DNA from 2 places in the Paenibacillus sp. HJGM_3 genome. Region 2 is predicted to be linked to the other one. Evidence: a T-box and tRNA genes for the amino acid it is inferred to sense, from the RefSeq annotation. Region 2 holds a T-box; the other holds one or more tRNA genes.
What was found. The T-box of region 2 lies ahead of metG (methionine--tRNA ligase). A T-box ahead of a tRNA ligase gene usually reads a tRNA of that ligase, here a tRNA-Met.

Region 1 (8,366 bases), on a different contig from region 2:
CAGAGGCGACGACGCAGCTGCTGCGCGAGGCTTGTCCCCACGGCGGGATCGAGCTGACGATTGTGGGCGGCGAGAGCTTCCTCGATCAGGCGTTCACGCGTCTCGGCTTCGACCCCATCGACGGCTTCGTGCTGCTCGACGCGACCAGTCTGGAAGCGCACAAGCCCCAGCCGCGCCTGCACACGCTTATCGGACAAGTGTACGATACGTTCACAGCGTCCGAGGTCAAGCTGTATCTAATGGACACGTACCCGGACGACTACGAGGTGGTTGTGGGGCACCAGCTCGGCGTGCAAGGCCGGGAGCGGATCGAACGGGTGCCGCTGTATGAGCTGGACCGGCTGGAAGGGTACGGGAATTTGTCGCTCATCTGGGTGCACCGGAGCGAGGACGACGAGATGCGGAAGCGCTCGTTCGACCGGCTGCACGAGATTGTGGAGATTCTCCGCAGTCCGGAAGGGTGTCCGTGGGACCGGGAGCAGACGCACGCGAGCATCCGCAAGAACTTGATCGAAGAAACGTACGAAGTGCTCGAGACGATCGATGACGACGACCCGGACGCCATGTGCGAGGAGCTCGGCGACCTGCTGCTCCAAATTCTTCTCCACGCCCAGATGGAAGCCGAGGCGGGCGCGTTCGACGTGTACGACGTGCTGGAGGAGCTGCATGACAAGCTCATCCGCCGCCATCCGCACGTCTTCGGGGAACGCGCCGCCCAAGACGCCGAGGAAGCGCTGAAACACTGGAACGCCATGAAGCTCGAGGAAAAGCGGGCGAAGGGGATCGACACCGGGCGGCAGTCAGCGCTGGCGGGGGTGCCTCGAGATTTGCCGGGTCTCATGAAGGCGTACAAGCTGCAGAAGAAGGCGGCGCAAGTCGGCTTCGACTGGAAAGAGGCGGAGGACGTGTACGCGAAGATCGAGGAGGAGCTTCTCGAGCTGCGTCAAGCCTCGGCTGAGGAGCAGACGGACGAGTTGGGAGATTTGCTGTTCGCTGTCGTCAACTTGTCTCGATTCCTGAAGGTGGATCCGGAGGAGGCGCTTGCGTCCACGAACCGCAAATTTGTGCAAAGATTTTCCTATATCGAGGAGCAATTAAGCGCTCAGGGGAAGAATTTGGAACAATCCAACCTGGAAGAGATGGAAGTTTTATGGCAAGAAGCAAAAAAACTTTCGAAATCTACGCATTCTTAGAAGGATTTTTCCCACCCATACAGAATACATACTACTTGTGCAGGCAAACCAAAGCGTTAGCGCTAATTCTTTTAGGAGGAATTTACTAATGAACAAAACAGATTTGGTAAACAACATCGCTACAAAAAGCGGATTGTCCAAAAAGGACGTAGAATCGGTACTGAACAGCTTCCTGGGTGAAGTAACGGACGCACTGTCCTCGGGCGACAAAGTTCAACTGATCGGTTTCGGCACGTTCGAGACTCGCACGCGTTCCGGCCGTACGGGCCGCAACCCGCAAACCGGCCAAGAAATCAAAATCCCTTCTTCGAAGGTGCCTGCGTTCAAAGCCGGCAACAAGCTTAAAGAAGCGGTAAAATAATGCGTCTCGACAAATTCCTGAAAGTCTCCCGATTGATCAAACGCCGCACCGTCGCGAAGGACGTGTCCGACCAAGGTCGAATCTGGGTGAACGGACGGGAAGCGAAAGCGAGCACGACGATCAAAGTCGGGGACGAGCTCATGATTCAATTCGGGCAGAAGCGGGTCACCGTACGCGTGGATCGAATCGTGGAGACGACTCGCAAGGACGAAGCGGCCGAGATGTACACGGTGCTTCGCGAGGAATCGAATGCGTCCGACTGAACCGGTCACAGAAAAGAGGCCTATCCATAGCGATAGCGCCTCTTTTCTTTATCCCCACAAAGTAATGCTAGCCCTCGCAGCCTATTCCTAGTAGTTTGCGGGACCCAGAAAACATAATCGGTTCTAAAAGTAGACAGCCCTCCATACGTTAGTGGTAAGAGGAGGGGTACAGGCTATGATGAATGACCATGGGAAAGTGAAGCGGCAAGAGGTGAAGATGCTGAACCGGAAGCTGCTGGAGATTTCGGGCGTTCTGAACGTGGAGAGCTTCGACAGCGAAGAGTTCCTGCTGGAGACGGAATGCGGCTTCCTCGCGGTGAAGGGACAAAATCTTCACATTAAGAATTTGAGCCTGGAGCAAGGGTTGGTCGCGATTGAGGGACTGGTGAACGGCCTAACCTACCTGGACTCGAATACCCACGAGAAAACGAAGGGCTTTCTAGGTAAGCTGTTCAAGTGACGCTCGAGACGCAATTCATTACGCTGTTGACGATGATCGCCATCGGAGCGGGCATGGGTGCCATCTTCGACGTGTACCGCGTGCTGTCAAGCCAGTTGCGTGTCCCTCGCTGGATGATACCGCTCCTCGACATCGTGTATTGGATTTTGTCGACCCTTCTCGTCTTCCGCGGTTTATACGCCAGCAATTCCGGACAAGTCCGCATCTACGTCTTTATCGGCCTCTTGGCGGGCGGCTGGCTGTATTACCGGCTGTTCAGCGCCATAATGGTCCGGATCGTTTTGTTTTGCATCAACTTGGTCAAGCAGTTCGTTCGATTGTCGATCCGTACATTCCAATGGACGGTCATTAAGCCGATTGTCCTGCTTTATAGGCTTGTTGTTGTAATTTTCGGATTTTTGATTGCGGTTGCTGTTTTCCTCTATAAAATTGTGTTACAATTACTGTACCCATTCTGGGTTCTATTCCGTAAACTGTTCGGCTTGTTCCGGCCTCTGTTGAAGTTCCCCTCGTGGTTGAAGCCGTCCTGGCTCCTCCAGCCTGGGCGCAAGCTGGCCAAGCTATGGAAGCGGTTGTTCGGCAGGAAGCCATGACTGGCCTATCTCCTTGCCCGGCTCCCGCACTTACAGAACGCGTTTAGGAGGTCCCTTTTCGATATGCGTCAACCTGCAACGGACACGAAGCTCGAACAACCGCATAAAGGCTCCCGTCGTCGGGTGCGGCTCTTACTGATCACTTTGTTCGGTTTCCTGGCCTGGGCCGGCGTGATCGCCTGGAACCAGCAAGCCCGGCTCGACGCCAAGTCCGCTCAAGCGAGCGAATTGGATACGAAGCTTACGGAGACTAAGAAGCTGAACGCCGACTACAAGAAGGAAGTCGAACGGCTGAACGATCCGGAGTACATCCTGCAGAAGATTCGTAAGGAATATCACTATACGAAGCCAGGCGAAACGTTGTTCTACACGCCGAAGTCGTAACCTCCCGGAGGCTTTGCAGCGCGTATTGACCTGATTTTAGCGATCTTGTATAATCTGCATAGCTGCTCTTTTCGGTTAGCGCTGGGGATACGACCATTTTGTCCGACGGATGCGCAAGATCTGCTCCCGCTGCGTAAGCTAGATCAAGAGAACCACTCTTAACAATTCTTAGGGAGGAACGTTTCATTCTATGGCAATTGAAGTGGGCACCAAATTAGAAGGCAAGGTGACAGGCATCACACATTTTGGTGCATTCGTCGAACTGTCGGAAGGAGTCACCGGACTCGTTCACATTTCCGAAATTGCCGACAACTATGTCAAAGATGTGAATGATCATCTGAAGCTTGAGGACAAAGTGTTGGTGAAGGTCATTAATGTGGACAAGGACGGCAAGATCGGACTGTCGATCAAGCAAGCGGTCGATAAGCCCCCCGGGGAACAGCGACCTCCGCGTCCGGAAAGACCCTTCAACCGGGATCGAGGCGATGACCGTGGTGGAGCCGGCCGTTTCGATCGTGGTGGCCGCCCAGGCAAACCTCCTGTGAATAAGATGTCGTTCGAAGACAAGATGTCGCGTTTCCTGAAGGACAGCGAAGAGAAGATTTCGTCCCTGAAGAAGAACACGGAAGGCAAGCGGGGCGGAAGAGGCGCACGGCGCGTCTAACTCGCCTAAGCGAATAAGCCTGTTCATAATCCGCATCGAGCTGGTTTCGCCGCTTGATGCGGTTTTTAACACTGTCGGCTTTGTTGACAACCCAATCCCGCATCGTTTATACTGTCGTATGGATATGGCGGCGTAGCTCAGCTGGCTAGAGCGTTCGGTTCATACCCGTAAGGTCGGGGGTTCGAGCCCCTCCGCCGCTATCGTTATCTGGAAGCAAGAACCGCCTTGCAGAACTGTTTCTGCAAGGCGGTTTTTCTTCATTCATATTTCCTAGTGGTCAGTTGATCCAAGCCCTTGAATTCATACCCTTGACTTCGGGCATTGTCGATGATCCGGCTCAAGGCGTCCGCGTTATCTTTGGAAATCGTGTGCAGCAAGATGACCGCCCCGGGATGGAGCTGAGACACGACCTTCTCATAGGCATAGTTCCCACCGCGTTGGTCGTTCACTTCCCAATCTTTATAAGCGATGGACCAGAACACGTTCGTATACCCCAGCTCCTTGCTGGCCGCCAGCATCCGATCGCTGAATATCCCTCTTGGCGGGCGCAAGTACCGCATCTCCTTTTGATCCGTTAATTGCACGACGGCTTCGCGTACCTTATCCAATTCTTCCTTCATTTTCTCATTTGAAATTTGGGTCATATCCGGATGGCTCCATGAATGATTGCCGATCAGGTGCCCTTCGCTTACCATTCGCTTCACTAACTCCGGCTGATCTTTCACATAATGTCCGGTAATGAAAAAAACCGCCGGTACCTGCTTCTCCTTAAGGACATCCAAGATTTTAACGGTATACCCGTTTTCATATCCGTTGTCGAACGTTAAATACAGTTCCTTTTTGCTCGTATCCCCAAGAAAAATGGCGTCGTGCTTCCGCACGATGTCCTTAAAGCCTTCCTCGTTAATGGAAGGAAGCTGCCCGTTCTTGCTCTTTTTAAACCCGAAGTGATACGGATGATCCGCGCTGCCGGCTGCCTCCGCCATCGAAGGGAGGAGCAGCATGAAGGCGGTCAATAGGATCAACAGGATTGGATAACGTTTCATTAATCTCAATAGCTCCATTCTTATAGGCTTGGAATCGGGAGTAATATGCCACGAAGCGCCATATCATATTCGGGTGGGCATCATCGTATAAGTATGCCGGGAATTAACCATTATATAATACGGTGTATGAAAAGGAGGATGCCGCTTTGCGTCTTATTGTAATCATCGCACTCGCGCTTCTAGTCGGAATGGCACCGGCTGGTACGTCTGCCTTATCGGCACAGCAGGATCAGGACAAAGAGGAAGTTGCCGCCTTCTTAACCCAGCTGTTCAAGGATCGCAACGAATTTCTGCTCAATCAGCGTCCGGAAACCATCGACAAATACTACATCGAAACGCAAACCGGAAGCCGCTACGCCTTTCAGATGGAAATGAGGCGCATGAAGTACACCAGTTTGTGGGCGGAAAAGCGCGGCATCCGTTTTATAGCGGCGGAACCCGGAATCCGAATCACCCGTTTCAAAAGGGAGGGGGATACGGCGAAATTGGCGTTAGTTCAGTCAACCCAAATCACATATGCCTACAAAGCGACCGATCTGCCGCCACAAACGTTCGGAGTCGGTACACGACATGCTCTGACCGTAAAAAAAATGGACGGGGTGTGGAAGGTGCTGCGTGAATGGTATTTGGACCCGCTGGAAGAGAACCCGGATCTAATTCCGGATTCACCTCAAGGGTTTCCTCATCCTGTCGTCAGCAGGCCCGAACAAGCCCCGAATAAGGGAACCCGATACAATCGCGAACGCGCATTGGAATATGCCAACAAATACGCGGGTTTGGCCTGGGGAGCGGGGAATAACAACCGGTACAACCAGAAGTACACGGACTATACGTCGCTTGGCGGAGACTGCACCAATTATGTATCTCAGGTGCTTGGTGATCCCAAGGAAGGCGGCGGGTTAAAGATGACCGGCACATGGAGGTACTCGGGAGCTGGGAGCCGCGCATGGGTGCAGACGGATGCATTCGGACGTTTCCTGCTGTATTCCGGATATGGGCGGCAGGTTGCAAAAGGTACTTTCGGCGAAATTACCCAATCCAGCGACAAATTCCCGGATGGCGCGATAGCGAAATTGCAGCCGGGCGATGTGATCGGGTATATTCTTCACGGAGACGTCGATCATTTTTCGGTCATCGTCGGTCATGATGCGGGCGGGTACCCGTTGGTCAACTCTCATACCGTAGACCGGTATCGCGTGCCGTTCGACCTCGGGTGGGATGATAAGACCAAATATCTGCTCATTCATATTAATGATTAATCGGAAGGTACCGGGAAGTCTATCCGGATAAACTCGTTCATACAATCCATATAGGACGAGCTTTATTTGGGGTGAACACATGAGACTTCCTCCCTTCCTCAAACAAACGGCGCTTCGGACAGGCGCTATTTTTCTTGTGAAATTGATCGGAATCGCCGCGCGCATTCCTTTGTTTCGGATACTCGGATCGGAAGGGACCGGGATTTACCAAATCGTGTATTCGATTTACGGATTTGCGCTTACTATGCTCACCGGCGGTATCCCTACATCGTTAGCCTTAATGACGGCCAAAGACAAGGAGCGGGGCTGGCACTTTTTAAAAGGCTTAATTCTCCCTCTTACGGTGTTCGGAGCGATACTTGCTTTGGTTTTTTATGCACTTGCCCCCTCTGCGGCCCATTTGCTCGGAGATGGCCGTCTGGCGTTTTCAATCCGCTGCGTGGCGCCGGCTTTGTTCATTGTTCCCGTGCTTCACCTATTTCGCGGATATCTGCAAGGCCGCGAATTTCATGGGTACATCGCGGCTTCCGAGCTCCTTGAACAAACGGTTCGGGTCGGTACGATGCTTTTGCTTGTCGTTTTATGGGTGGACCATGGCGTTTACGCAGCGGCCGGAGGCGCTGTCTTCGGTGCGGTTACAGGCGCTTGCATGGCCTTATGGTTTCTTTGGCTCATCCTGTACCGTAAAGACTCTTTCATGCGAACCGATGACAGGAAGTATAAGGAAACGTTGCGTCGCCTATTTTTGGGATCGGGGCTCTTATTCTTTTTTAAAACGTCCTTTGCCATTACGTTAACGCGTATCATTGTGCCGACATCCGATTTTTTAGATGCGTTAATCATCCCGAATCGGCTGCAAGAATCCGGCCTCAGCCAATCGAAAGCGATCTCGATTTTCGGGGAAATGAACGGCATGGCCTCTACAATTGTCTATTTGCCCACAATCTTAACGGCCGCCATCTCCTATACGATCGCCGCGAAATTATCCAGAGATTGGCAGAACCCCAATAAGAACGATTTTGTTAGACGCTCTCGTATGTCTCTGGAAATTGGATGGCTATGGGGGATCGGGGTCATGATGATCCTGTTTTTTCAAGCGGATGAGCTTTCCAAGCTTATTTTTGGGAATGAAGCGATTGCCGATCCGATTCGCTTAATTGCTCTCTCCCCCTTGCTAGCCGGGATGCGCGAATTGACAACCACAATCCTTTGGGCGAGCGATCAAAAAAAAGCGCCGCTTGTCGGGTTGCTGCTTGGCCTCATCGTCTCGGCCATTGTGGCCTACGTTTTTACGGCTATTCCGGGATTTGGTTATGAAGGCGTGGCGCTTAGTGTATTGGCTTTGGAAGCAACATCGCTGTTATGGAATATGGCCGTTTTGCAAAGGGGGCATAAAAAAGTTGTTCCTGTGCTGCTGTTAGCAGCGGATTTTATTTTCCTCGTGGCCCTCGGGTTCCTGTTTACCCATCTAAACAGCCTTTTACCGCAAATTGGTATCGATGCAGAGCCCGGATTCCTCCGGTCCGCCCAGGAGGTGCTGCTTTTGGCCGGTTGCATCGCCCCTTATTTGCTGGTTCGTTTTTGGAGGAAAAACCGATAGTTCGAAGTCGAAAGGCAGAGCGGGCTTATTTTATTTGTCGTATCCTTCCTGAGGCTTGTTCAATCGACAGGGATCTTCTAATTTCTGCTAGAATTGGACGGCGGTTTAGCAGCTTGCTAGACGAATTAGGGCGGTACGAGCCTGACACGTCTTACGAGACGATCCTCCCCCTTCCTTTCCCGATAAGGGCTCGCGCCCCTTTTTACGACGCAATGGTTTTTGTCGGAAAATTCTTCTACTCTAGCTCCTGATTCTGACAAACTTTATGCTAGACTCCCCCTATAATAGGGAACACACCGAAAACCGATGAAGGAGTGTTCCCGATATGCAGAAGTGGAATTTGTTCAACCCGGCTTCCACCCCCTTGGCAGGAACCGCGATGCGGATGAAGAATGGCACGAAGCAAGCGCTGGCGGAGAATCGGCTCGTTCAATCGCTTGTGGCCAAGAAGTGGGCCATCCTGCTTCTCGCCATGGCGTTTCTCTTGGGCAAGGCGATGATCCTGCAGCAGCTCACTCCCTTTGCAATCGCCTACTTCGCGGT
Region 2 (8,366 bases):
GCTTACGAAGGGGACTCACGGGCGGTGAAGGTGAATTCCTCCCCCTTTTATGCGCATTTCAGAGGTAAAGCGGTATCCGAGGGGGAAATCCTCCCTCTCTTACTCGAGATTTGGGAGGATTGCTGTGAAAAGGCTCTAAAGAGAGGGAGCTATTCCCCCTCGTAAAGGCAAAATAGCGATCTCGAGCCCAAAGTGAGGGAGGTTTTCCCTCTGGCAATCCGCGATTCGGACGCTGGCTTCTCGCGAGCAGTCTAAGTGGGATATCCCCCCTTAGAGCTCACCATTCTTTATGCTGGCCGGCTCCCCTTCACCCAACTGCTCCTCATGAAACCGGAACTCTCCATAGGTCCAATAGCCGCGCTGAACGGTGCCGTCCGCGCTTGTTTTGACACCGTAACCATGCTCCATGCCGGATTCCCAAGCACCCTCGAACCGGCTGCCGTCCCGCCATTCGTAGACTCCGTGCCCGTGGAACAAGCCCTCCCGCCAATCTCCCCGATAACGGTCCCCATTCGCGAACAGCTTTTCCCCGGTCCCATGCTCTTGATCCCGCACCCACGTCCCGGTGTATTTGGTGCCGTCCGCCCAGCGATATAGCCCGATTCCATGCTTCAGTCCGTTTGCGAACTGTCCTTCATAGGTTTCCCCTTCCGCCTCGGCGAGGCGATAGGCGTTCTCGACTTGCTCCACGAACTCAGCGGGAACTTGATTCCCCTCGATGCCTACCTCGAACTTGGCCTGCTGCCCCGACCCGGATCCCGCCCGAACGGCTATGGCCGACCCAGACGCCGATGCCGCCAAGTGCATGGGCATAGCTACGTAATCTGAATTTACATAAGTCTTGTAATACCACCCGGCCAAGTCATACAATGCAAACCATAACGCCTTAACCTGTAACGCGTCCATCACCAGCTCGCTTTCTCTTGGGTCCAGCAGCTCCAAACGTTTCAAAGCTACTCCTAGATGCGCGGGAATCAGCTCGTGCCGAAGGAGACGTTCCAGCCGATTAAGGGTGTCGGTCTCTCCGCCATCGACTTCTTCATGAGCCGCGATTTGCTGAATGAACCACTGGCCCATCGGCTGCATATGGGTTAACGCGAGCCGCAGATCCACTTCAACCGTACGCTCGGCTTGATAGGCTTGCCGGTAAAGCTCCGGAAAATCCACGCGCAGAAACTCAAACATGGAACCACTCATCCTTACTCCCCCTCTTAACGAAGTTGGTCGTCGATCAGCTCAAGCAGCCATGGCCGTTCGCCGGGAACGTTCTCCCGCAGCCGCGCCGCCGCAACAGGCAGCAGCCAAGCGTTGCAATCATTCTCATCCACACCAGCCAACCTGTAATATTCATCCAGGTAGACACGGTTCAACTGCTGCTTCATCTCCTGAATGAGGGTTCCCGTTATCCCTTCAGGCGTGCCAGGAGGTACGTAAGGGGACAAAAACATGAGCGAAGTCCGCGCCACATCGCCGAGCGGATCCCCCGTCGAAGCATCTACCCAGTCTATGGCGACCGAGGACGCTCCAGTATATAAAATATTGTCCGGATGGAAGTCCCCATGACAAACTCGATCTCCTTCGGGCAAAGCATCCAGCCAGTGAAGTACGGGGTTCAACCGCTCCTTTAGCAGCTCCTCCGACTGCTTGATCGCACCGGCCAGACGATCTTTTTGCCGGGGCAGTCCGGCTGCCGAACAATGGTGGATGCTATAATGAAGACCAGCCATCTCGGTGGCGAACCTTCGCCATTCATCAGGGGACTCGAGCATCCATTCCCGCAGCATCTTCCCCGGCATTCGCTCGTACAATAATCCCTGTCGTTCGTCCACCTCTACCAGCTCGAATACGCCGGGAGCGGGAACACCTGCCGCTTGAACCGCACTTCCAACCTTCGCTTCATAGCGAATCCAATCGAGCGGATAGCCTGGCTGGTACAGCTTCACCACCCGGTCCCGGTCCGGTCCCCACTCATACACTTCCGCGACTCTGCCTTCTCCGATTTTGGCTCCTAACATTTCGGACTCCTCTCCCGCAACTTGATCCGTCATTCCCTCGTCTAAAAAATAACAAGAGAGGGGGCGGTTCCATTGGCAATTCGTATGAAAATGTTACGCGCAATCAGTCTTATGGCGGTCCTGACCAGCGTGCTGGTCCTCCTGCTCACCGGATGCAACGATCGGCCCCCGATGCTTACGATCAAAGGCGGCAAGCAGTCCGTGCTCGTCAAGCAAGGCACATATAGCTGGCGTTACCTTACCCGACACGTCATCGCCGATTCGCCCGACCCGGCGAACATGATCAAGCTTCCGGACGAGGCGACTCGTCTAGCGCCTGGAACCGAGCTCAGCCTCCTGTTCGGGCGCCAGCCGAAGAAGATGATGCTTTCTCGCTGGGAGGGCCAAAAGGAGCTCGGCCAGGAGCCGCTCGACAAGAACTCCTACACTCTGCCGACGGAACCCGGCACTTATTTGTACTCCATTCGAGCCGAATGGAGACAAGGAAGCTCGATGTATGCTTTTGCGGTAAGGGTTGAATAACATGACATTCGTCGTCGCGCGTAGGGATTCCTTTTAATTTGTAGCATGCTGGCCCCAATGGCTTTAGTTTGATTTCGCCTACTTACATCCAGACCGATTCATTCAAGCCGGGCTGTAGTTCGATTCTGCCGAGTTAGAAGCCGAGTTGGCGGGATGGTTGTCACATAACAATCTTCCAATTAGGGAAAATTGAACTACGGGCATAAAAGCTACACTCGGGCATGTCTATAAGCTGGCAAAATGGAGTTGCATCCATCACACGAATGCTAGAAAGCCCACCAGCACCCATGCCAAAAATAAAAAGCCGCAATGCTCAGGGCATAAGCCCGCTTTGCGGCTGCTACTTTAGCTGGTATGCGATTAATTTTGCATGACGAAATCTTTGTCCACCGACGCCGTCTCATCGTCGAACATGCGCAGAATTTCGTAGCGCGTGTTGCGCTGCGCCGGAATTTTGCCCGCTTCGCGGATGAGCTGCAGCGTCGAGCCGATGTTGACCTTGTGCGTCGTCCCGGCGGCCGATACGACGTTCTCCTCGATCATCGTGCTGCCGAAGTCGTTGCAGCCGTAATGCAGCGACTGCTTGCCGACCTCCGGCCCCATCGTCACCCAGGACGACTGGAAGTTCGGGATGTTGTCGAGCATGAGGCGGCTGATGGCGACGGTTTTCAGATACGCCTCGGGTCCGAGCTTCTCTGCCTTCAGATTCGTATTGTCCGGCTGGAACGTCCAGGAGATGAACGCCAGGAAGCCCTTCGATGGATAGCCGTTCCGGATGCATGCGTCCTGCGCGTCGCGGATGCGGAGCATGTGCAGCACGCGCTCCTCCATCGATTCGCCGAAACCGATGACCATCGTGCCGGTCGTGTTCATCCCGATTTTGTGCGCGGTCGTCATCGCTTCCATCCAATCGGTCCAGGAGCCCTTCTGCCGGCTGATCTTGCGGCGCGTCCGGTCGTCCAGAATCTCGGCGCCGCCGCCCGGCAGCGAATCGAGTCCGGCCTCGTGCAGCTGACGGATGACTTCCTCTAGCGACAGGCCTTCGGACACGTCCTTCATCTTCCAGATCTCCGCCGGGGAGAACGAATGCATCGTAATGCCCGGGAACCGCTTCTTGATCTCCCGGAGCAAATTCGTATAGTAGCTGAACGGCAAGTCGGGGTTCGTCCCGCCCTGCATCAGAATCTCGGTCCCGCTGACATCGATCGTTTCCTGAATCTTCTGGAAAATAACCTCGTCCGGCAGCACGTACCCTTCTTTCGAGCCCGGAGGCCGATAGAACGCGCAAAACCGGCAGTACACGTCGCAAATATTCGTATAGTTCACATTCCGCCCGATCACGAACGTCGTCACCGGCTCCGGATGCCATTTCAGCATGATCTGGTTGGCCGCGGCCCCCAGCTTCTCGATCTGATCGCTCGCGTACAGCTCCAGCCCGTCCTCCAGGCTCAGCCGCTCGCCGGCTACCGCCCGCGCCAATATGCGGTCCACTTCACTCATCGTCGGTTCCTCCCTCGATCTCGTCTCATTCGTCTATCGTAACACAATCGCCCCCCCGGAGTCATTAGCGCAGGGAGCCGGGATATGACAGCATTGGTACAATTGGCGTAACGCGTCTCTTGCGAAGAGGCCGCGTTGTGGCTATAATAGCCTGTAATTGGAAATCCTACAAAGCATCGAAGAGAAAGAGTAGCGGGATCAGGGTCTTTCACCAGAGAGCTCCGGCAGGTGAGAAGGAGCAAAGTTCCGTCCGGCGAACATGGTCTCTAAGCTGTGCACCGAACCTTGCGCGAGCAGGCAGTAGGCTGCAACGGGCGCTCCCGTTACCGAGCTAGAGTATAACCGTGCTAGGAGGGGATTCCCTGCCTTGACGGCGTACTTGAAGAGGTCCATGCCGCGAGGCGTGGGCGAATGAAGGTGGTACCGCGTGAGTAATGCTCTCGTCCTTTTGTGGATGAGGGCTTTTTTGTTGTTCCCAAAAAAATGAACGGAGGGATGAGCAATGACGATTTTTATTGGCGGGGCTTGGCCCTATGCCAACGGTTCGCTGCACTTGGGCCGGGTGGCGAGCTTGCTGCCGGGGGATGTACTGGCGCGGTACTACCGGCTGAAGGGAGAAGAAGTTTTGTACGTGTCCGGCAGCGATTGCCACGGGACGCCGATCGCCATTCAAGCGGAACGGGAGGGCGTAACGCCCCAAGCGATCGCGGACCGGTACCACGAGGAGTTCGTCGACGGGTTCCGCCGGCTCGGTTTTACCTACGACCTGTATACGCGGACGGACGATCCACATCACCACGCGGTCGTGCAAGAGCTGTTCCTCGAGCTGCTGAACCGCGGCGTCCTGTACCGCAAATCCGTGGAGCAAACTTATTGCGAGTCGTGCACCCGCTTCCTGCCGGACCGCTATGTCGAGGGACAATGCCCGAATTGCGGGCAGCCGGCGCGGGGCGATCAATGCGACGCCTGCTCTACCCTGCTCGATCCGCTCGACCTGCTCCACCGGACGTGCAAGCTGTGCGGCCATCACCCGACCACCCGGGAGACGGAGCATTTGTTCCTCGCCCTGTCCCGGTTCCAAGAGCAGCTGGAGCGGGAGGTCGAGCAGGCGGCTCAGGCCGGCGGCTGGCGCGACAATGCTCTGCAGCTCACCCGCCGGTACCTAAGCGAGGGGCTGCAGGACCGGGCGGTGACCCGGGATTTGCCTTGGGGTGTCGATGTGCCGGTACAAGGCTTCGAAGGGAAGAAAATCTACGTCTGGTTTGAAGCCGTGTGCGGCTACTACTCCGCCAGCCGGAAGTGTGCGCTCGAGCGAGGCGAGCCGCAGGCGTGGGAGCGGTTCTGGTCGGACGATACGACCGCCTACTACGTGCACGGGAAGGACAATATCCCGTTCCATACGCTCATTTGGCCGGGCATCCTGCTCGGCGCAGGCGGCCTGCACCTGCCGGACCGGATCGTCTCGAGCGAGTATCTCACCCTGGAGGGCAGCAAGTTCTCGACGAGCCGCAACTGGGCCGTCTGGCTTCCCGATCTCCTGGAGCGGTACGACCCCGACTCAATCCGCTACTTCCTGCTCATCAACGCTCCGGAGAAACGGGACAGCGATTTCTCGTGGCGCGAGTTCATCTACAGCCACAATGGCGAGCTGCTCGGCGCGTTCGGCAACTTCGTAAACAGGAACCTAAAGTTCCTCGAGAAGTCATTCGGAAGCCAAGTCCCGGAGGGGCGCACGGACGAACGCATCTGGCAAGCGCTCGCGGACTTGTATGCCGAGGTCGGCGTCCTCATCGAGGCTGGCAAGCTGAAGGAAGCGCTCGAGCGTCTCTTCGCCTTCGTCCGCAGCGCCAACAAGTACTTCGACGAGCGCCAGCCGTGGGCGAAGCTGCACGAGGACCCTGCGCATTGTCGGGATACCTTGTACACCTGCGTGCAAATCATCGCCAATCTGGCGCAGCTGCTGGAGCCGTTCCTGCCGTTCGCCTGCGCGAAAATCCGCACGTATCTGGGCATCGCCGCGCCGTGTTGGGGCTTCGCCGAAGTCTCGTCCGGCACGCCGTTGGCGCCGTCGGCCCCGCTGTTCGAGCGGCTCGACGTCAGCCGGATCGAGGAGGAAGCCGCGCGGCTGCGCGCCGGGCCAGTGGGAGGCGAGTAAGCCTCATAGAAAAGGAGCTAAAGGGGAACGGCAATCCGCTATTCGTTCTAAAAGCAGGGGTTCGAGAACGTGAGCGGAACGTGGTTCCCTTAATCCCCTCCAATCCGGGGTAGTCGGCGCCGAATGTGTGTAATAAGGGAATGTGGTTCCCATCGCCTCTTGAAATCAGCCTTTATCCGAAAATAACGGATTCACGTTCCACTATAAGTAAACCCATTAAAAAATCCCTCGTCCGCACGTTTCCGTGCAGGCGAGGGATCTTCCGGTACAGCCTAATTTCTCGTCACAGCGAAATTATCGAAATACACATTGCCCGCCGACCGCTGGTTGAAGATGCGGAAGGCGCTGATCTTCGGGCTCGCGGCCGAGTACGACTCTTGAGCCATCTGAGTGAGCGTGCCGTTCTTCGGTCCTGAGCGGAACGTCACGGTATTCGTGGTGAAATCCAGATCGATCTCCAGCGTATACCACGTGTTCAGCTGAAACCCGGGGATCAGGTTGCGATAGGTGCTCGTCGTGCCCAGCCGGTATTTCAGACCATTCGCGGTATCCGTCTGGATCTCCAGGAAGTTCGAGCCGGTATAGAGCAGGAGCTTATCCCCGTTGAAGTTCGCCTCGCGCATGTAATCAAACTTGAAATGCGCCGTCGGCCCTTCGGCAAGGAAGTCGTAGACGAAGTTCCCCGCTGCTCCGTTAGGCACGCTCAAGCTAAGGTCCGGGCCGCCCGGGACCGCCGCGACCAGCCACGGCGTCGGCCAGGCATCGGGATAGGCCGAATACGGCTGCCCTACCGTGCCGTCGTTGAAATCGACGAACAAGTCCGAGGACGGGCCGCCGACCGTCACTTGCAAGGAGGCCGATAGCGGCGATTCGCCTTCCGCACTGACGGCGCTCACCTTGTAGTAATACGTAGTATCCGACAGGAGGCCTTTGTTCCTGAAGGATGTGCCTGTGATCGGACCGACTTCCAGCTTGCCATACGGCCCGTTCGGGCTGTCCGCCCGGTAGAGCGTGTAGGAAGCCGCTCCGGCGACCGGGCTCCAGCTGAGCGCCACTTCGTTCCGACGGGCGGTCGCGGTCACGCCGGACGGTTCCGCCGGCCCGTTCCAACCCGTGACGTTGTCGAAGTAGACATTGCCGCTCGACCGCTGGATGAAGACGCGGAGGGCGCTGATTTTCGGACTGGCCGCCGTATACGACTCCTGCGCCTGCACAGTCAGAGGCCCGTTCTTCGGCCCCGTTCGGAACGTGACCGTATTCGCGACGAAGTCCAAATCGATCGCCACCGTATACCACTCGTTCAATTGAAAGCCAGGAATGAGATTGCGGTATTCGGTCGTCGTGCCCAGGCGATAGCGTAATCCGTACACAGAGTCGGCGACCGACTCCAGGAAGTTCGTCCCCGTGTAGAACAACAGCTTATCGAGATTGAAGTTCGCCTCGCGCATATAGTCTAAGCGGAGATGCGCGGTCGTGCCCGAATTCGTGAAATCGTATGTGAACGTCCCGATCGCATTCGGCGCGACGCTGAGGCTCTTGTCCTCCGAGCTCGGCGTCGGCGACACAGTCCATGCCGTCGGCCACTCGGCCGGCGCGACATAAGGCTGCCCGTCGGTTCCATCGTTGAAATCGACGGAGATCGGCTGCAGCGGCGTCTTCGTCGATGCGATCGCATGCAGCGACAATGCCGACTCGCCGCCGGCCGTAACTGCGGTGACCTTGTAAGCATACTCGGTCGCGGCGATCAGCCCGTTGTTCGTGAAGGCGGAAGCCGTCAGCGCGGTTGTCGTCAGCTTCGTATATGCGCCGTTCGAGCTGGCCGCGCGATAGACGTGGTAACCGGTCGCGCCCGCTACGGGCGTCCAGTCGAGCCGGATCGAATCCCGGTCCAGCGCCTGCGCCCGTAGTCCGCTAGGCGCTCCGCTCACGGCAACCTTCGGCACCGCAGGTACGACTCCCTCCGGGAAAGTGCCGATCGTGAGCTCGTTCAAATATTTCTCCAAGTTCGTATAACCGTCTCCGGTGAAATCGGTTTTCCCGTCCAGCGGGCTGTTCGGATTCAACCCGTGCTCCCGCTCCCACACGTCCGGCATCCCATCTCCGTCCGTATCTGCAGGCACCTCACCCGTGTGGAGCACGGGCCATTGTAGTGTGACCTTCGTCGCATGCTTTTC

Region 1: it has a tRNA-Met gene. The T-box ahead of metG (methionine--tRNA ligase) is inferred to sense a tRNA for this amino acid. The anticodon was not compared.

Annotation. Positions count from the first base shown of each region.
Region 1 covers NZ_JBJGED010000035.1:33,349-41,714, forward strand. The annotation lists gene yabN (bifunctional methyltransferase/pyrophosphohydrolase YabN) at 1-1,193, shown strand, start outside; gene ACI5FR_RS28890 (HU family DNA-binding protein) at 1,282-1,554, shown strand; gene ACI5FR_RS28895 (RNA-binding S4 domain-containing protein) at 1,554-1,817, shown strand; gene yabP (sporulation protein YabP) at 1,996-2,277, shown strand; gene yabQ (spore cortex biosynthesis protein YabQ) at 2,274-2,870, shown strand; gene ACI5FR_RS28910 (FtsB family cell division protein) at 2,934-3,254, shown strand; gene ACI5FR_RS28915 (S1 domain-containing RNA-binding protein) at 3,445-3,918, shown strand; tRNA gene ACI5FR_RS28920 (tRNA-Met) at 4,045-4,118, shown strand; gene pdaA (delta-lactam-biosynthetic de-N-acetylase) at 4,176-4,964, opposite strand; gene ACI5FR_RS28930 (amidase domain-containing protein) at 5,111-6,223, shown strand; gene ACI5FR_RS28935 (oligosaccharide flippase family protein) at 6,303-7,823, shown strand; gene spoIIE (stage II sporulation protein E) at 8,149-8,366, shown strand, end outside.
Region 2 covers NZ_JBJGED010000009.1:113,585-121,950, forward strand. The annotation lists gene ACI5FR_RS12500 (MORN repeat-containing protein) at 271-1,197, opposite strand; gene ACI5FR_RS12505 (phosphotransferase family protein) at 1,212-2,015, opposite strand; gene ACI5FR_RS12510 (hypothetical protein) at 2,088-2,537, shown strand; gene mqnC (cyclic dehypoxanthinyl futalosine synthase) at 2,898-4,037, opposite strand; T-box leader at 4,205-4,488, shown strand; gene metG (methionine--tRNA ligase) at 4,540-6,192, shown strand; gene ACI5FR_RS12525 (fibronectin type III domain-containing protein) at 6,465-8,366, opposite strand, start outside.